Regions from separate parts of the Planctobacterium sp. AWH2_060 genome, predicted to be linked through region 2. Evidence: predicted binding sites of a transcription regulator. Region 2 holds the regulator's gene; the other holds the start of a gene.

Region 1 (8,438 bases), 1.3 Mb from region 2:
ACCAGACTGGTGGATTATTTGGAAACGGTTGACGAGGATGTTGTCGCAGACATTTCTGAGCATCAGGTAAGAAAAAATGAAGTAGAAGTACTCAATGATGTTATCAGTCATTATGAAAAACAGTTAAAATTAGCGGATATTCGCAAGGCCCGCAAAGTGATGAGCGGATTGCCTATGGAGTTGGGTTTTGACGCCGATGGAGAGCCGGCTTACCTGGTAAATGCGAGCTATGAAGTTACCTGGCCAAGATTGTTGTTGGTACTGAGAAAACTGGGATTCAATGTCAAAGATCTGGATCAGTCCACTGGCCTGATTTTCGCCACCTATGCGGGTAGTGAAGAAGGATGGTGGAGCAGTTTGTTTAACTCCAATAATAAGCTTGCCATTGAGCAGGCTGACTACCGAATTGTAGTCAAGGAGCAGGGACCTAAAACCAGTTTATCGCTGCGTGATGCGGAAGATAATCCGTTGTCAGCCAGCACCGTCAGTGACATTTATCCAGCCTTCGAGCAGGTTATGACCACTGATGATTTAGATATTTAATCTACTGAAGAGCTATCATGCAAAAAACTAAAGAACTTTATCGTGGTAAAGCAAAGACCGTTTACTTAACTGACGACGCTGACAAGTTAGTGTTGGAGTTCAGAAATGACACCTCTGCTTTTGATGGGCAAAAAATTGAACAGTTGGCCCGTAAAGGGATGGTAAACAACAAGTTCAATCATTTTATTATGTCTAAGCTGGAAGAAGCAGGCATTCCTACTCAGGTAGAAGCGTTGCTGTCAGATAATGAATCTCTGGTTAAAAAGTTAGACATGATCCCTGTGGAATGTGTGGTAAGAAACATCGCAGCTGGCTCTATCGTAAGACGCCTTGGTGTAGAAGAAGGCATGGAGCTGAATCCGCCTACTTTTGAGTTTTTCCTCAAAAATGATGAACTGCACGATCCTATGGTAAATGAGTACCACGTATTGTCATTTGGCTGGGCAACACAAGAACAAATCGATCGCATGAAGGAATTAACCTTCAAAGTTAACAACGTCCTTAAAACCTTATTCAGTGATGCGGGAATGTTGTTAGTGGATTACAAGCTTGAGTTTGGTGTATCCAATGGTGAGATAGTGTTGGGTGATGAGTTTACGCCAGACGGTTGCCGTTTATGGGATAAAGAAACTCGTGAAAAGCTGGATAAAGATCGCTTCAGACAAGGTCTGGGTGGTGTTGTAGAAGCTTATGAAGAAGTCGCCAACAGATTAGGCGTTAATCTGGACTAAGTTTTTTAGAACCCGATAAAAACTAAAAAGCCACGCAAATGCGTGGCTTTTTTTATAATAATTTGATTGAAATGTCCTGCTCTGCAACACAACAGCAAGGCAGTATTTCATCGTCGTCAATAAATGCCAGTGGGTCGGTCAGGTACTTAACTGAACCAGAAGTCAGTTTGGTACGACATGCGCCACAAAACCCTTCTCGACAATGAAAGTGTACTTCTTGCCCGGCGGTTTCCAATGACTCCAGAATGGTTTTATCAGTCTGTTGTTCAACAGCTTCGCCTGATTCCAGAGTTATGCGTAACGGTTCTATAGGTTTCATTACGACGAAATGATCTAATTAAAGATCAAAATCGCCGAAATCGTCAGCATTAACTTCGCTATCAATCTGTCCTACAAGATAGGAACTGATTTCCGCTTCTTGAGGGGCTACCTGTACGTTGTCAGAATTTAAGTAGTTATTCATCCATGGCAGAGGATTGCTTTGCACACTAAAGGGCTGTCCAAGACCAATGGCTGCCATTCTGTGGTTAGCGATGAACTCAACGTACTGGCACAAGATTTCTTTGTTCAGACCAATCATAGAGCCATTCTGGAACAGATACTCTGCCCACTGCTTTTCTTGTTCAACCGCTTTTAAGAAAATAGCTTCAGCTTCGTCTTTACACTCTTCTGCAATTTCCGCCATTTCCGGATCGTCTTTGCCACGAGCCCAAAGATTGAGAATGTGCTGTGTGGAAGTCAGATGCAGGTTTTCATCGCGGGCAATCAAGCGAATGATCTTCGAGTTGCCTTCCATTAACTCGCGCTCGGCGAAAGCAAAGGTACAAGCAAAAGAAACGTAAAAGCGAATAGCTTCCAGTGCGTTGACGGAATTCATGCACAGATACAGTTTCTTCTTAAGCACGCGCATGTTGATTTCATACTTAGTGCCGTTAACGACATGAACGCCTTCACCCTGGGTTTGCCATAACTGAGTAGCGAAGATTAAATCATCGTAGTACTTAGAAATGTCAGTGGCGCGACGTTTAATTTCCTCGTTAACCACGATATCTTCAAACACATCACTGGGATCTGAAAACAGATTTCTCAGTATATGAGTGTAGGAACGAGAGTGAATGGTTTCGTAAAACGACCAGGTTTCCACCCAGGTTTCCAGCTCAGGCAAGGACACAATGGGCAAAAATGCAATATTGGGGCTACGACCCTGCACAGAATCTAACAGAGTCTGGTACTTCAGATTGGAAACAAAGATGTGTTTTTCCGACGTGCTCAATCCTTGAAAGTCGATTCTGTCTTTACTGACATCCACTTCTTCAGGTCGCCAAAAAAAGCTGATTTGTTTTTCAATCAGCTTTTCAAAGATTGGATGTTTTTGTTGATCATAACGCGCTACGTTTACCGGGTTGCCAAAGAACATAGGTTCACTGAGCGGGTTAGTGGTCTTGTGATTGAACGTTGTATATTTCATCTGATTATATTTTTTATAAGAAGGTCTGCGATATCTCACCGGGAGCCAACAGGCTCCCGGTAACAGTTTTAAATTTTACAGGCACCACCGGCGCAATCGTCATCTTGCTCTTCCACAACTTCTTCCACTGCAGGCCTGCTGGCTGCTTTTTGAGTGGTTTCAGGTTTGCTGGATTCATCTCCGGCTCCGTCACGAGTATTGTGGTAGTACAGTGTTTTTACACCTAGTTTATACGCAGTAAGCAAATCTTTGATCAGTAACTTCATCGGCACTTTACCACCTTCGAATTTACCCGGATCATAATTTGTATTTGCGGAGATCGTTTGATCGATAAACTTCTGAATAATGGCAACCAATTGCAGGTAGCCATCATTAGACGGGATATCCCACAGCAATTCATAGTTGTCTTTGAGCTTTTGATACTCAGGAACAACCTGCTTTAATACACCATCTTTACTGGCTTTAACGCTGATGTGGCCGCGCGGCGGCTCTATGCCATTAGTGGCGTTAGAGATTTGCGACGATGTTTCAGAAGGCATCAATGCCGACAAGGTTGAATTGCGCAAGCCATGCTGTTGTATTTCTTTTCTCAGGGACTCCCAGTCCAGTTTGAGCTGAGAAGTACAGATTGCATCGAGATCCTTTTTATAGGTATCGATTGGCAAAACGCCCTGAGCATACGTAGTTTCATTAAATTTAGGGCAGGCACCTTTTTCTTTAGCCAGCTCTACAGACGCTTTAAGCAAGTAATACTGCATGGCTTCAAAGGTTTCGTGTACCAGGTTATTGGCACTGCCATCAGAATAACGAACACCGTTCTTCGCCAAATAATAAGCAAAGTTGATAACACCAATCCCCAGGGTACGTCTGCCCATGGTTGCGTTATAAGCGGCGGGTACTGGGTAATCCTGATAATCTAAAAGGTTGTCCAGTGCTCTGACTGCCAGTTCTGACAGTTCTTTAAAGTCTTCCGGAGACTCGATAGCCCCCAGGTTAAAGGCCGATAAAGTACAAAGTGCAATTTCACCTTCTTCGTCGTTAACATGCGCCAGAGGCTTAGTAGGCAAAGCGATTTCAAGGCACAGGTTACTTTGTTTAACCGGGGCCACTTTGGGATCAAATGGACTGTGGGTATTACAGTGATCGACATTTTGCAGATAGATACGGCCAGTGCTGGCGCGTTCTTGCATAAACAGACTAAACAGCTCCAGAGCCTTAATTTGTTTTTTGCGAATGCTGGGATCTTTTTCGTATTGCGTATATAGCGCTTCGAACTTGTCCTGATCAGCAAAGAAGGCGTCGTATAAGCCGGGAACGTCAGAGGGGCTAAACAAGGTAATGTAGCCGTCTTTGATCAGGCGTTGGTACATGGTCTTGTTAAACTGAACACCGTAATCCAGGTGACGAACACGGTTTTCTTCTACACCACGGTTGTTTTTAAGTACCAGCAATGATTCGACTTCCATATGCCAAAGCGGGTAAAACAGAGTGGCTGCACCACCTCTGACACCGCCTTGAGAGCAGCTTTTAACCGCAGTCTGAAAGTACTTATAAAATGGAATACAACCAGTGTGGTATGCTTCACCGCCTCTGATTGGGCTTCCCAATGCTCGGATGTTACCAGCGTTGACACCGATTCCGGCCCGTTGACTCACATATTTAACAATAGCGCTGGCAGTGGCATTGATAGAATCCAGGCTATCTCCTGTTTCAATCAAAACACAGGAGCTAAATTGACGGGTAGGGGTTCTGACACCGGCCATGATCGGGGTTGGCAGTGAGATCTTAAAAGTCGACGTTGCATCATAAAAACGTCGAATATAGTTCATTCTTGTTTCTGTCGGGTATTTTGCGAATAAACAGGCGGCCACCAAAATATACAAAAACTGCGCGCTTTCGTATATTTCACCGGTCACACGGTTTTGCACCAGGTATTTACCTTCCAGCTGTTTAACCGCTGCGTAACTGAAATTCATATCGCGCCAGTGGTCGATATATTCTTCCATTAACTCAAATTCAGCGGCACTGTAATCTTGCAGTATATGCTCGTCATACTTGCCCATTTCTACCATTTTTTGAACGTGCTGATACAGCGACGGCGGTTCAAACTGGCCATAGGCTTTTTTGCGCAAATGGAATATCGCTAATCGCGCAGCAAAATACTGATAATCCGGGCTATCTGTGGATATCAGGTCTGCTGCTGATTTGATCAGGGTTTCGTGAATGTCTTCGGTTTTGATTCCATCGTAAAACTGAATATGGGCTTTTATCTCTACCTGAGAGACGGAAACGTTAGACAAACCTTTAGCGGCCCAGTCAAGGACGCGGTGGATTTTATCCAGATCAATAGGCTCACGCTCACCATTTCGCTTGGTGACGTACAAAGTATTATTCATAAAGCTGCCACTGTTATTATTATAAATCGTTGGCGAGGTCGATTAAGTGTAGTCTGTCGCGCACACTATTTTTGCCAACCCGGTATGTATACTGGTGTTTGGCTTAGCTATGATGCTTTTTTCGACTCGTCATTCCCCAATTCAAGGCTAACCCTTGTTAACCTTGGGACACAAGATAAAGGGGTTTCTTGCTCTTTTCAACCCAAGATATGGTGTGTGCTGATGCTTTAATCACCGGTGCTTTTTTCGGTTAGTGTAAGCTAACTTCAAAGCTGGTTTCATGTAGGAGTGTTTGGAATTTCAATACTAATCTTACAACTGAATTTTTGTATAAAATAAATAGTAATAAAATCACTTCATTTAGATTGAAGCGATCTAAAGATAACATTGACAAAATCGTCCATTTGGACCGATTGAAAATGCCGAGAGAATTTATTCCCCCAATGTGCATTTACGTAAAATATCGGTAAGTTGTTGAGGTGATTCCACTACCAAATCGACTTCCCAATTCTTGTCCAGTTCTGCTTGTGTTAAATAACCATATCGGGCCAGCACCGCTTTCATGCCAGCCGCTTTGGCAGCGTCCATATCTCGCTCGGCGTCTCCGACATACCATATTTGTGATGGAACAATATTAAGCACTTCTGCCGCCTTTAAAAGTGGCTCAGGATGAGGCTTGCGGTTTGTGAATGAGTCCCCTGAATAACACACCTTACATTGTTTGAATAAAGGAAAGAACGTCAGTAGGTCGGTGGTTAAAAACGCCGGTTTATTAGTGACAATACCCCAAGGGATGTCCATCTTATCCAGTTGTCTAATTAATCCTTCAATGCCCTCAAATGCCCGGGTATCCTGACAAACGTTTTTGGCATAGAATTGCAAAAATTGCTCTCTCAATTCTGCACTATCAAACGTTTCGAAATCATCGCCCAGGCCCATTTTCAGCAAACCAATGGCGCCATTGGAGGACTCAACCCGATATTCCTGATAACTCTTTAAGGGGTAGTGCAGTTGGGCCAGAATGTGGTTTAAGGCATTCCCCAGATCCGGCGCGGTATCCAATAATGTCCCGTCCAGGTCGAATAACACAGCCTGTGGTAAGGTCATCATAATTTCTGGCAGCCTACAATGTAATTGACATCGACATTGCTGTCAGAAAGATAATAGGATTTTGCCAAAGGGTTATAGTGAAGACCGGTTATTTTGCGGGCAGCCAATCCCGATGCATCCGTCCATGCCATTAACTCAGAGGGTTTGATGAATTTTTGATAATCGTGAGTGCCTTTAGGCACCAAACCCAAAACATATTCTGCAGCAACGACTGCCATAGACCAGGACTTAATATTGCGATTCAGGGTGGAAAAGAAAACCCAGCCACCGGGTTTTACTAATTTGCTACAAGCCGAAACGATAGAAGCAGGATCCGGTACGTGTTCCAGCATCTCCAGACAGGTAACCACATCAAAAGATTCTGGCTCAGCTTCGGCCATCTGTTCTGCTGGTAGTTGTCGGTAGTCTACCTGAACGCCGGATTCCAGAGCGTGTAATTTAGCAACTTCAAGCGGTTCAGCGCCCATATCAATACCAACAACATCAGCACCCGCTTTGGCCATTGATTCGGACAAAATGCCACCACCACAACCCACGTCCAGCACTTTTAGACTGTGCAGTCCATCACATTGCTGCATGATAAATGACAAACGCAGGGGGTTAATTTCATGTAATGGCTTAAATTCACCTTCAAAATCCCACCAACGACTGGCCAGATCGGCGAATTTTTGAATTTCTGAATAATCGACGTTTTCTTGCAAAATGCTGACTCCAAACAAGTTTCGGCAAGTATACGGCTTCAAAACTCCCTTTAACAGGTTCGTTTGCACATATATTCAGCAATCAGCACCTTTTATTTTTGTGGTTCGGTGATAGAATCTTGAACACTTTTATTTCCTGTTTTGACAAGCTGCGATTTTTGAATCTAAAAGCTTTGCAAAGATAATTAAACAGTGATGTTTCCCGATGACCGTCGGTGAAAATAATAACAACAAGGCTGTATATGACTGACAACGCCAAAGAAATCCTTCCAATTAATATCGAAGATGAGTTGAAAAACTCGTATCTGGATTACGCCATGAGCGTTATCGTCGGGCGTGCATTGCCCGATGTGCGAGATGGTCTTAAGCCAGTGCACCGTCGTGTGCTATTCGCCATGAACGAGCTTAAAAATGACTTTAACAAACCTTATAAAAAGTCTGCGCGTATCGTTGGTGACGTAATCGGTAAATATCACCCTCATGGTGATTCTGCAGTATACGACACCATAGTACGTATGGCTCAGCCGTTTTCACTGCGCTATATGTTGGTAGATGGACAAGGTAACTTTGGTTCTGTGGATGGTGACTCAGCTGCTGCGATGCGTTATACCGAAGTACGTATGGCCAAAATAGCCCACGAACTACTGGCTGATCTGGATAAAGAAACGGTTGATTATGTACCAAACTATGATGGTACTGAAAAAATTCCCGATGTATTACCCACTAAGGTACCGAACTTATTGGTAAACGGTTCTTCCGGTATCGCCGTAGGTATGGCAACCAATATTCCACCTCACAACCTTACTGAAGTCGTAAATGGTTGTATTGCCCTAATCGATAATCCGGATTTGACTATCGATGATTTGATGCAATACATTCCGGGGCCAGATTTCCCAACCGCGGCCATGATCAGCGGTCGCAAAGGCATTGACGATGCCTATCGTACCGGACGCGGTAAAATATACCTACGCGCCAGAGCCGAAATTGAGACTGACAAAAATGGTAAAGAAACCATTATCGTTTCAGAAATTCCATACCAGGTTAACAAAGCCAGATTAATTGAAAAAATGGCTGAACTGGTTAAAGAGAAGAAAATCGAAGGTATTTCAGCATTACGTGACGAGTCAGACAAAGACGGAATGCGCATTGTTATTGAAGTTAAGCGCAACGAATCTGGCGAAGTACTGCTTAATCAGTTGTATGCCAACACTCAGATGCAAACCGTGTTTGGTATCAATATGGTTGCCCTGGACCAGGGCCAGCCTAAAACCCTAAATCTGTATCAACTGCTTAATGCTTTTATCCGTCACAGACGTGAAGTTGTTACCCGTCGAACCGTTTTTGAATTAAGAAAAGCCCGAGAACGCGCTCATATTCTTGAAGGTTTAGCGGTAGCACTGGCCAATATTGACCCAATTATTGAATTAATCAAAGCCTCTCCAAGCCCGTCAGAAGCGAAGAAAGGTTTGGTGGCGCAAGGCTGGGCATT
Region 2 (8,438 bases):
CTCGCCATGGTGCCATCATCGTTTAGCACTTCCACGATCACGCCAGCCGGTTCACAGCCCGCCAAACGCGCCAAATCTACCGCGGCTTCAGTATGACCAGCCCGGTTGAGCACCCCGCCTTCTTTGGCAATCAGCGGGAATATGTGACCTGGCTGGACAATATCTGTCGCCACCGCGTCGGGCGCAACGGCAGCCAAAATGGTTCGGGCCCGATCAGCGGCTGAAATCCCGGTAACAACCCCTTCAGCGGCTTCAATCGATACGGTAAAATTAGTGGAAAACTGTGCGCCATTGTTTTCCACCATTAATGGCAATTTTAACTTTTTACAGCGCTCCTGGGTCATAGGTAAGCACACCAGTCCTCTGGCATGAGTCACCATAAAGTTAATCGCTTCCGGCGTAACATGTTCTGCGGCTATGATGATATCGCCTTCATTTTCACGATCTTCGTCATCCATCAGGATGACCATTTTACCGTTGCGAATATCTTCGAGGATTTCTTCTGTACTGTGTAATGACATAATCTAATTTACTGTAGGGTTGGTGACGTGGGTATCCAGACGAGCTAGCCCCGACGTCGGGTTATATTGCTTACAATTGCGGTGGCGAATTGTACTATCGTAGATAACCATTTTCAGCTAAAAACGACAGATTAATCTCTTTTCCTGTGCTCTGCGCCGCTTTGTCTCCCAACATCAGGCGCTCCAGATAGCGGGCAATCACGTCCACTTCCAGGTTTACCCTGGTGCCCACCTGATAATGTTGAATAATGGTTTCCTGTAACGTGTGGGGTACCAGTGTTAACTTAAACTTAGCCCCATCCACATCATTGACCGTCAGACTCACGCCATCTACAGTGATGGAGCCTTTTTCGGCAATGTACCGGGCCAGGTTATCTGGCGCTTTCACCCAAATCTCCCAGGTTTGTCCGGTATTTTCCATACTGGCAATTTCGCCAACGCCGTCGACATGGCCACTGACGATATGCCCCCCTAACCGGGAAGTTGCCATCAGCGCTTTTTCCAGGTTCACCGTCATACCCTGTTGATAGTTAGCAAAACCAGTGCGCTTGATAGTCTCCATGGACACGTCAGCCACATAATGCTGCGCAGAAAACTCCACCACAGTCAGACACACCCCATTGGTGGCTATACTGTCGCCCAATTGCACATCAGACATATCTAGCTTGCCAACCTGGATGCTGACGCGCATATCACTGCCTCTGGCCTGCATTGCGCCAATACTGCCTACTGATTCGATAATTCCGGTAAACACGATAATTCCCCTGTATTTTTAGACAAAATGAGCGGTGATTTTTAAATCTTCGCCCACCAGTCGGGTATCTGAAAAGCGTAACTCAGGCACCTGTGACATAGTTTGAAACTCTGGTAACTGCAACAAACCAAAGCCATTGTGGCCCATCAATTTTGGCGCTATGTAAAGGATTAACTCATCCACTAAATTTCGCTCCACGAACGCGCCCGCCAGGCGGCTGCCGGCTTCCAGCCAGATTTCATTTAACTGCCTGTCGCCGAGATAAGCTAACAATGCCTTTAAATCTATCTTGCCCTCGTCAACTGGGGCCTGCCACTGCGCAATGCCAGCTTCAGTTAACTTGTCATTTGGCTCAATATTCACCACCAGCACGTTATCATCAGCAAATACTTTAAGCTCAGGATGCAACTGGTTACGGCCATCCAATATCACCCGTAATGGTTGACGAATATCGCCCAGATATGCCTGTTTGACTGACTCGTGCAGTTCCTCAGCTCTGACGTTTAACGAAGGGTTATCAGCCAGAACCGTACCGGAACCACTGACAATGGCACAACTTCGCGCTCTATGCACCTGAACATCGCGGCGTGCTGCATTGCCGGTGATCCATTGACTGACGCCATTGGCCAATGCCGTTTTAGCATCCACAGAAGCCGCCATTTTTAAACTAACTTTGGGGGTGCCCTGTAATTGCCTTTTTAAGAAACCTTGGTTAAGCGCCTCTGCCTGACTCTCCATTAAACCAATATCCACCTGAATACCCGCATCGCGCATTCTGTTTATGCCTTGCCCCGCCACTTTAGGATTTGGGTCCTGCATAGCGACCACCACCCGTTTTACGCCGGCCCGAATTAAAGCATCGCAGCAAGGTGGGGTGCGTCCAAAATGGGAACAGGGTTCCAACGTGACATAGGCAGTAGCGTTAGCAGCATTGGCACCGGCGCGATTCAAGGCCTCAGCTTCAGCATGAGGTCCCCCAGCTTTCAGGTGAAAGGCTTCGGAAATAACGCTGCCATCTTCAGCTACCAACACACAGCCAACATTGGGGTTAGGAGACGTGGTATAACGGCCCTTTTCTGCCAGTTTCAACGCTCTGGCCATGTGTTCTGCGTCTATCTGCGAAAACATGTTAGTCTCCAAGGCGAGCGATTTCTTCACCGAACTCTTTAATATCTTCAAACGAACGGTAAACGGAAGCGAAACGCACGTAAGCCACTTTATCTAATTCAATTAACTCGGCCATTATCAAATTGCCCACCAGTTCACTACTGATTTCTCTTTCACCGGTTCCGCGCAGATGAGACTTAATGCGATGCACACTTTGCTCAATTTTTTCGGTGTTAACTGGGCGTTTTTCCAGGGCTCGCTGCATACCGGCTCTGAGTTTGTCTTCATTAAAGGGCTCTCTTTTGCCATCGCGCTTAACAATACGTGGCATTACCAATTCGGCAATTTCAAAGGTGGTAAAACGTTCATGGCATTGAGTGCATTCACGGCGACGACGCACCTGGTGGCCTTCTGACACCAGTCGGGAATCAATGACTTTGGTTTCCGTAGTCATACAAAAAGGACAAATCATGCTGGCGGGATCCTGATTTTTGAGATAGAACTAACTTGAGCGTTTCTGATATAGGTGTAAAAAACCGTTTTTCAAGGTTATGGAGAATAGACCATTGATGAATATTTCGAAATATTTAGCACTGTTTTGTTTGCTCTTTATTACACAGAATATTGAGGCGAAACCCAAGTGTACTATCGCCAATATAAACTGGTTAAACGGTGAGTGGTTGCAGCAGTCAGAAAAGAGCCGTATCTCCGAAAAATGGCAAACTGTCAGTGACCTGACGATGGAAGGCCTGGGTTATACTCAGAAAACCGGCAGTGATACCCGTCAATATGAAACCATGCGTATTGTTTACATGTCCGGGCAATTGTATTTTTTGGCAAAGGTAGACCATAACGCTCTACCAGTAGCTTTTGCTGCTACCGCCTGTAGCGAAAATTCGGTGGAATTCAGCAACCAGGAGCACGATTTTCCCAATATTTTGCATTATCAGCTTGAGGAAAATCGTCTGGTTGTGGATGTCAAAAATAATGAAGGAAAGGGGTTTCAGTTAATCTTCGCGTCTCAAATTATAGACCTCGATTAACATCCTTTTCCCAAAACTCATCTACCAGTAGGGCTAACATGTCATGCAAATGTTCTTCGAACTCTTCCAGGTTTTGTCCAAACACCGCCAGATACTTTTCGGCCTGCGCATGTGTCAGGTTCTTGTTCATGGCCCGAAACTGCATCTCCGGTAGCTTTTTATTCATCCGGGCGACAATTTCCCACTTAACAAATTCAGGGTGCAAGTTTTGCACCCGTTGCTGCGCATACTTACAATAATCCTGGATATGATCTATGCCTGCCGGCCCCATGCAACCGGGTTCAACGCGAAACAACACATTCAGCTTTTTCTCTTCTGGCAGGTTGGTTATCTCTGTCATTATGTCTGTTAATTTAATTAATGCTTATTACAACAACATAACCGAATCTGAGTAAAAAGCAAAATTGCTTAACTTCGGTCTTACTCTGTTAATGCCGCCCTTTCTGTCGCGGACGGCACACCATTACTGAGGTTTTACTGGCAGATGCTCGCCAATAAACTGATCAATTGCCTTTAGCGCTGCCATTCTGTGCTGCGCTTTACTCAGGTAATGATCACCTTCATCCAGCTCCACATATCGCACATCGACGCCAGCCTCTTCCAGCTCGTCAAACATATTTTCCGACTGGTGGTCAGGCACTACCTCGTCATGAGTGCCGTGAATAAGCAATACCGGAATATTGACTTTATCTGCATGGTTTATTGGGGAGATAGCCTTGATATGGTTTTCATCAACGGTGCCATCAGAGATGAGTTTTTGCCAATAAGCCACAACCCAATGATTGCGGCCATAGTCGTAGCGCTCGTCCCGCAACATACGCTCAATATCGGCAACACCGTTAAAGGAAATAGCACACTGATATAGATCAGGGGTAAAAGTGGCACCCGCTAATGCGGCATAACCACCGTAACTTCCGCCCACAATACACACGCGCTCAGGGTCGACATAACCTGACTTAACCAGGGTTTTAACGGTATCCGTTAAATCGTCCTGCATTTTGCGGCCCCATTCTCCACGTCCTTTTAAAGTAAACTCAGCGCCAAAACCGCGAGAGCCACGAAACTGCGGCTGCATAACCAGGTAGCCCCTGCTGGCAAAGTATTGCGCTAACCAGTCAAATTCGATGCGATCGTAAGACTCCGGACCACCATGTGGCAACATAATTGCCGGAAGATTCTTCAGTTCATCTACGGCTGGCAAAGTCAATAAGGTAGGTAAACGCAGGCCATCTCTGGCTTTAATTTCAGTCTGAAAAACCTGATTAATTTGATTTACTGGCAAATCCGGTCTGCCAGAAGCAATATACTTAAACTCACCTTTGCTGTAGAGGTAATAGTCTCCAGGACTGTCCATCCCTTCCAACATGAAAATCATGTGTTGCCAGTCAGGGGAATAGCTCACCAATGTTACAGAGTGATCTGGTAAGTCAGCAATGACCTTATCCACGACTTTCTGAATCTTGGGATCAAAAAAATCATAGCTGGGTTTAAATCCGGCATAGCTAACACCATGAACAATCCGATTGTGATCAGTCAGCACATAACCCACATCTTTGTCTTCCGGATTAAAAATTGGTTCTGACACAGTGCCATCTTTTAGAGACATGGTGTAATAGGCACGGCGGCCATTTTCGCCACGGGTAAGCATCACCAGACTTTTAATATCATCAGTGAGACCCACAAAAGATCTGGTGCGAATCTCCGTTTCTTCCTGAAATATATTCCGCCATTCACCATCAATTAATACATCCACCCTATGCTGGTTCGCTTTGTTATTGAAACGCTCTCTGGCAATCATTTTGTCGTCATAAATAAAATAATCGATGGCATCGTGAATCCCCCGTTTAACGGGTCTGGGGGTGCGTCTTCCTTCTAATTTAACTTTCATCAGCGCGTAAGCACCTTCTGATTGCCAGGCAGGCATGTAAGCGTATTTGCCATCGGTACTCAGGCCAACAATTGTCCCTAACTGAGACTGACCTTCATAAATGCCATCACCCAGCACCAGCAGCTGACGAACTTTATTTTCAGAAATTTTAAAGGAATAGGCAGCGCTGATATCGTGTCGACCGCGAAAACCAAAGATACGAGTATTGTCCACGGCTACCAGTATCAACGTATCGTCATCCACAAACCAGGCATTACTGGGGCGAATTTGAGAGATATCGACCCCGGTTACCATCTTATTGTTTTTCATGTCATGGATGATGTACATCTCGCGGTTATCACCCGCCACGCGATATCCAATCAGATTGCCGCTGGGAGACACTTCCATCATGCTGATTTGTGGCAGTGCTCCATAGATTTCTAACGGCACCAATGATTCAGAGGCTATGGCTTTGAGACTCAGCAAAGCACATATCAATAACAGGATTAACTTTTTCACGACCTTCCCTGGATAATTATCTGGAATTAAAAAGGCGTGGATTCTAATAAATACCAGGGAATAAAGAAAGGGAATTAAAAAAGCCAGCAAACGCTGGCTTTTAAAATAGAATAACGATGAAGAATTAAGCGTATACCGGGAAACGCTTACAAAGTGCCATTACCTGCTCTTTCACGCTGGCAATGTTGGCTTCGTCTGCAATGTTGTCCAACACATCACAAATCCAGTTTGCCACCTGAGCCGCTTCCTCTTCGCCGAAACCGCGACGGGTAATCGCCGGCGTACCGATACGCAAACCACTGGTAACAAACGGTGAACGCGGGTCATTTGGAACCGCATTTTTGTTCACAGTAATATAAGCTTTGCCTAATGCAGCGTCAGCATCTTTACCTGTGATGTCTTTATCAATCAGATCTAACAAAAACAAATGGTTGTCGGTGCCATCGGAAACAATCTTGTAACCGCGATCCTGGAACGCTTTGCACATGGCTTTAGCGTTTTTAACAACCTGCTGTTGGTATACTTTAAATTCAGGCTGTAAAGCTTCTTTAAAGGCAACCGCTTTAGCCGCAATAACGTGACACAAAGGACCGCCCTGGCCACCAGGAAATACCGCGCTGTTCAGCTTCTTGTAAATAGCCTCATCACCACAAGCAGATAAAATCAGACCACCGCGAGGACCCGCTAAAGTCTTGTGCGTAGTTGTAGTAACAACGTGAGCGTGTGGTAGCGGATTCGGGTAAACGCCAGCGGCAACCAAACCAGCAACGTGAGCCATATCCACTAATAAATAAGCGCCAACGCTGTCAGCAATTTCACGGAATTTAGCCCAATCAACAATACCTGAGTAAGCTGAGAAGCCACCGATAATCATTTTCGGCTTGTGCTCTTCAGCCAACGCTTTAACCTGCTCGTAATCAATTTCGCCGGTTTCTTCGTTTAATCCGTATTGCACTGCCTTGTATAACTTACCTGAGAAGTTAACGTGTGAACCGTGAGTCAAGTGACCACCGTGAGCCAGGCTCATACCCAACACAGTATCGTTGGCTTCTAATAATGCCATAAAGACCGCTGAGTTAGCCTGGGAACCAGAGTGCGGTTGAACATTAGCATAGTCAGCACCGAACAATTGCTTGGCGCGCTCAATGGCCAGCTCTTCTGCCACATCAACGTGCTCACAACCACCGTAATAACGCTTGCCCGGATAACCTTCAGCATATTTATTGGTTAATTGTGAACCCTGAGCCTGCAATACACGTGGACTGGTATAGTTTTCTGAGGCAATCAGTTCAATATGGTGCTCCTGGCGCACCGTTTCGGCCTGGATGGCATCCCACAATTCTGGGTCAAAATCAGCAATATTCATGTCTTTGGACAGCATCGCACTTCCTTCAGGTTTAATAGGAAAAAGAAAAGCCGGGGGGATGACATATCCAGCGCCCGCCTCAAGGGTTTCGGTATGATAGCGATTTTCCCGCTTTTGTACATACGTCGCGCTGAATCAATATACACTGAGTTATGCAGCAATCGCATAGATAAGCTGACAGGTCGGATTTCACAGAGTTAAAATTTGGGCCTGACTTATTTGCCCGGTTTGGATTACAATATTGCTAATCTAACTGAATAAAAGAATTCACATGTCACAATACGTTTATACCATGTCTCGGGTAGGCAAAATCGTGCCCCCTAAACGACAAATCCTGAAAGATATCTCATTGAGCTTTTTCCCTGGTGCCAAAATTGGTGTTTTGGGTCTGAACGGTGCGGGTAAATCTACGCTGTTACGCATTATGGCGGGCATTGATACCGATATCGAAGGTGAAGCACGTCCACAGCCAGGCTTAAATGTTGGCTACCTGCCGCAGGAGCCAAAACTGGATGAAAGCAAAGACGTGCGCGGCAATATCGAAGAAGCCGTTGCTGATGTCGTTCACGCTTTAAAACGCCTGGACGAAGTGTATGCTGAATACGCAATGCCGGATGCCGATTTCGACGCTTTGGCCAAAGAGCAAGGCGAGTTAGAAGCCATCATTCAAAGTAAAGATGGCCACAATCTGGAAAACGCTCTGGAGCGAGCCGCAGATGCATTGCGTCTTCCGCCGTGGGATGCCGATGTCAGCAAGTTATCAGGTGGTGAGCGACGTCGTGTTGCCCTATGTCGCCTGTTACTGGAAAAGCCCGACATGCTATTGCTGGACGAACCCACCAACCACCTGGATGCAGAATCTGTTGCCTGGTTAGAACGCTTCCTGCACGATTATGAAGGCACCGTTGTGGCCATTACCCACGACCGTTATTTCCTGGATAATGTTGCTGGCTGGATCCTGGAGCTTGACCGTGGCCATGGTATTCCCTGGGAAGGTAACTACTCAACCTGGCTGGAGCAGAAAGAAAAACGACTTGAGCAGGAAGAGCGCACCGAAAATGCCCGAGTAAGATCCATGAAGCAAGAATTGGAATGGGTGCGCAGCAACCCCAAAGGTCGTCAGGCGAAGAGCAAAGCCCGTATGACCCGCTTTGAAGAAATGAATACCTCCGATTACCAAAAACGTAACGAAACCAATGAGTTGTTCATTCCCCCTGGGGAAAGACTGGGTGACCAGGTTATCGACGTAATTAATCTGAAA

Evidence for each region. Region 2 encodes NrdR, which represses ribonucleotide reductase genes. Its sites were predicted from a motif close to AAACACNANATNTNGTGTTT; they were not measured.
Region 1: nrdA (class 1a ribonucleoside-diphosphate reductase subunit alpha) is a predicted target of NrdR. The motif match lies at 5,337-5,356, and genes of this name have one in related genera.

Annotation. Positions count from the first base shown of each region.
Region 1 is NZ_JBSWTG010000001.1:773,575-782,012, forward strand. It holds gene bamC (outer membrane protein assembly factor BamC) at 1-543, shown strand, start outside; gene purC (phosphoribosylaminoimidazolesuccinocarboxamide synthase) at 561-1,274, shown strand; gene yfaE (class I ribonucleotide reductase maintenance protein YfaE) at 1,327-1,593, opposite strand; gene nrdB (class Ia ribonucleoside-diphosphate reductase subunit beta) at 1,612-2,742, opposite strand; gene nrdA (class 1a ribonucleoside-diphosphate reductase subunit alpha) at 2,811-5,138, opposite strand; gene ACXAD8_RS03430 (HAD family hydrolase) at 5,571-6,248, opposite strand; gene ubiG (bifunctional 2-polyprenyl-6-hydroxyphenol methylase/3-demethylubiquinol 3-O-methyltransferase UbiG) at 6,245-6,952, opposite strand; gene gyrA (DNA topoisomerase (ATP-hydrolyzing) subunit A) at 7,192-8,438, shown strand, end outside.
Region 2 is NZ_JBSWTG010000001.1:2,089,282-2,097,719, forward strand. It holds gene ribBA (bifunctional 3,4-dihydroxy-2-butanone-4-phosphate synthase/GTP cyclohydrolase II) at 1-521, opposite strand, end outside; gene ACXAD8_RS08970 (riboflavin synthase) at 616-1,275, opposite strand; gene ribD (bifunctional diaminohydroxyphosphoribosylaminopyrimidine deaminase/5-amino-6-(5-phosphoribosylamino)uracil reductase RibD) at 1,294-2,403, opposite strand; gene nrdR (transcriptional regulator NrdR) at 2,405-2,854, opposite strand; gene ACXAD8_RS08985 (DUF6265 family protein) at 2,952-3,425, shown strand; gene ACXAD8_RS08990 (hypothetical protein) at 3,409-3,765, opposite strand; gene ACXAD8_RS08995 (alpha/beta hydrolase family protein) at 3,889-5,811, opposite strand; gene glyA (serine hydroxymethyltransferase) at 5,936-7,192, opposite strand; gene ettA (energy-dependent translational throttle protein EttA) at 7,449-8,438, shown strand, end outside.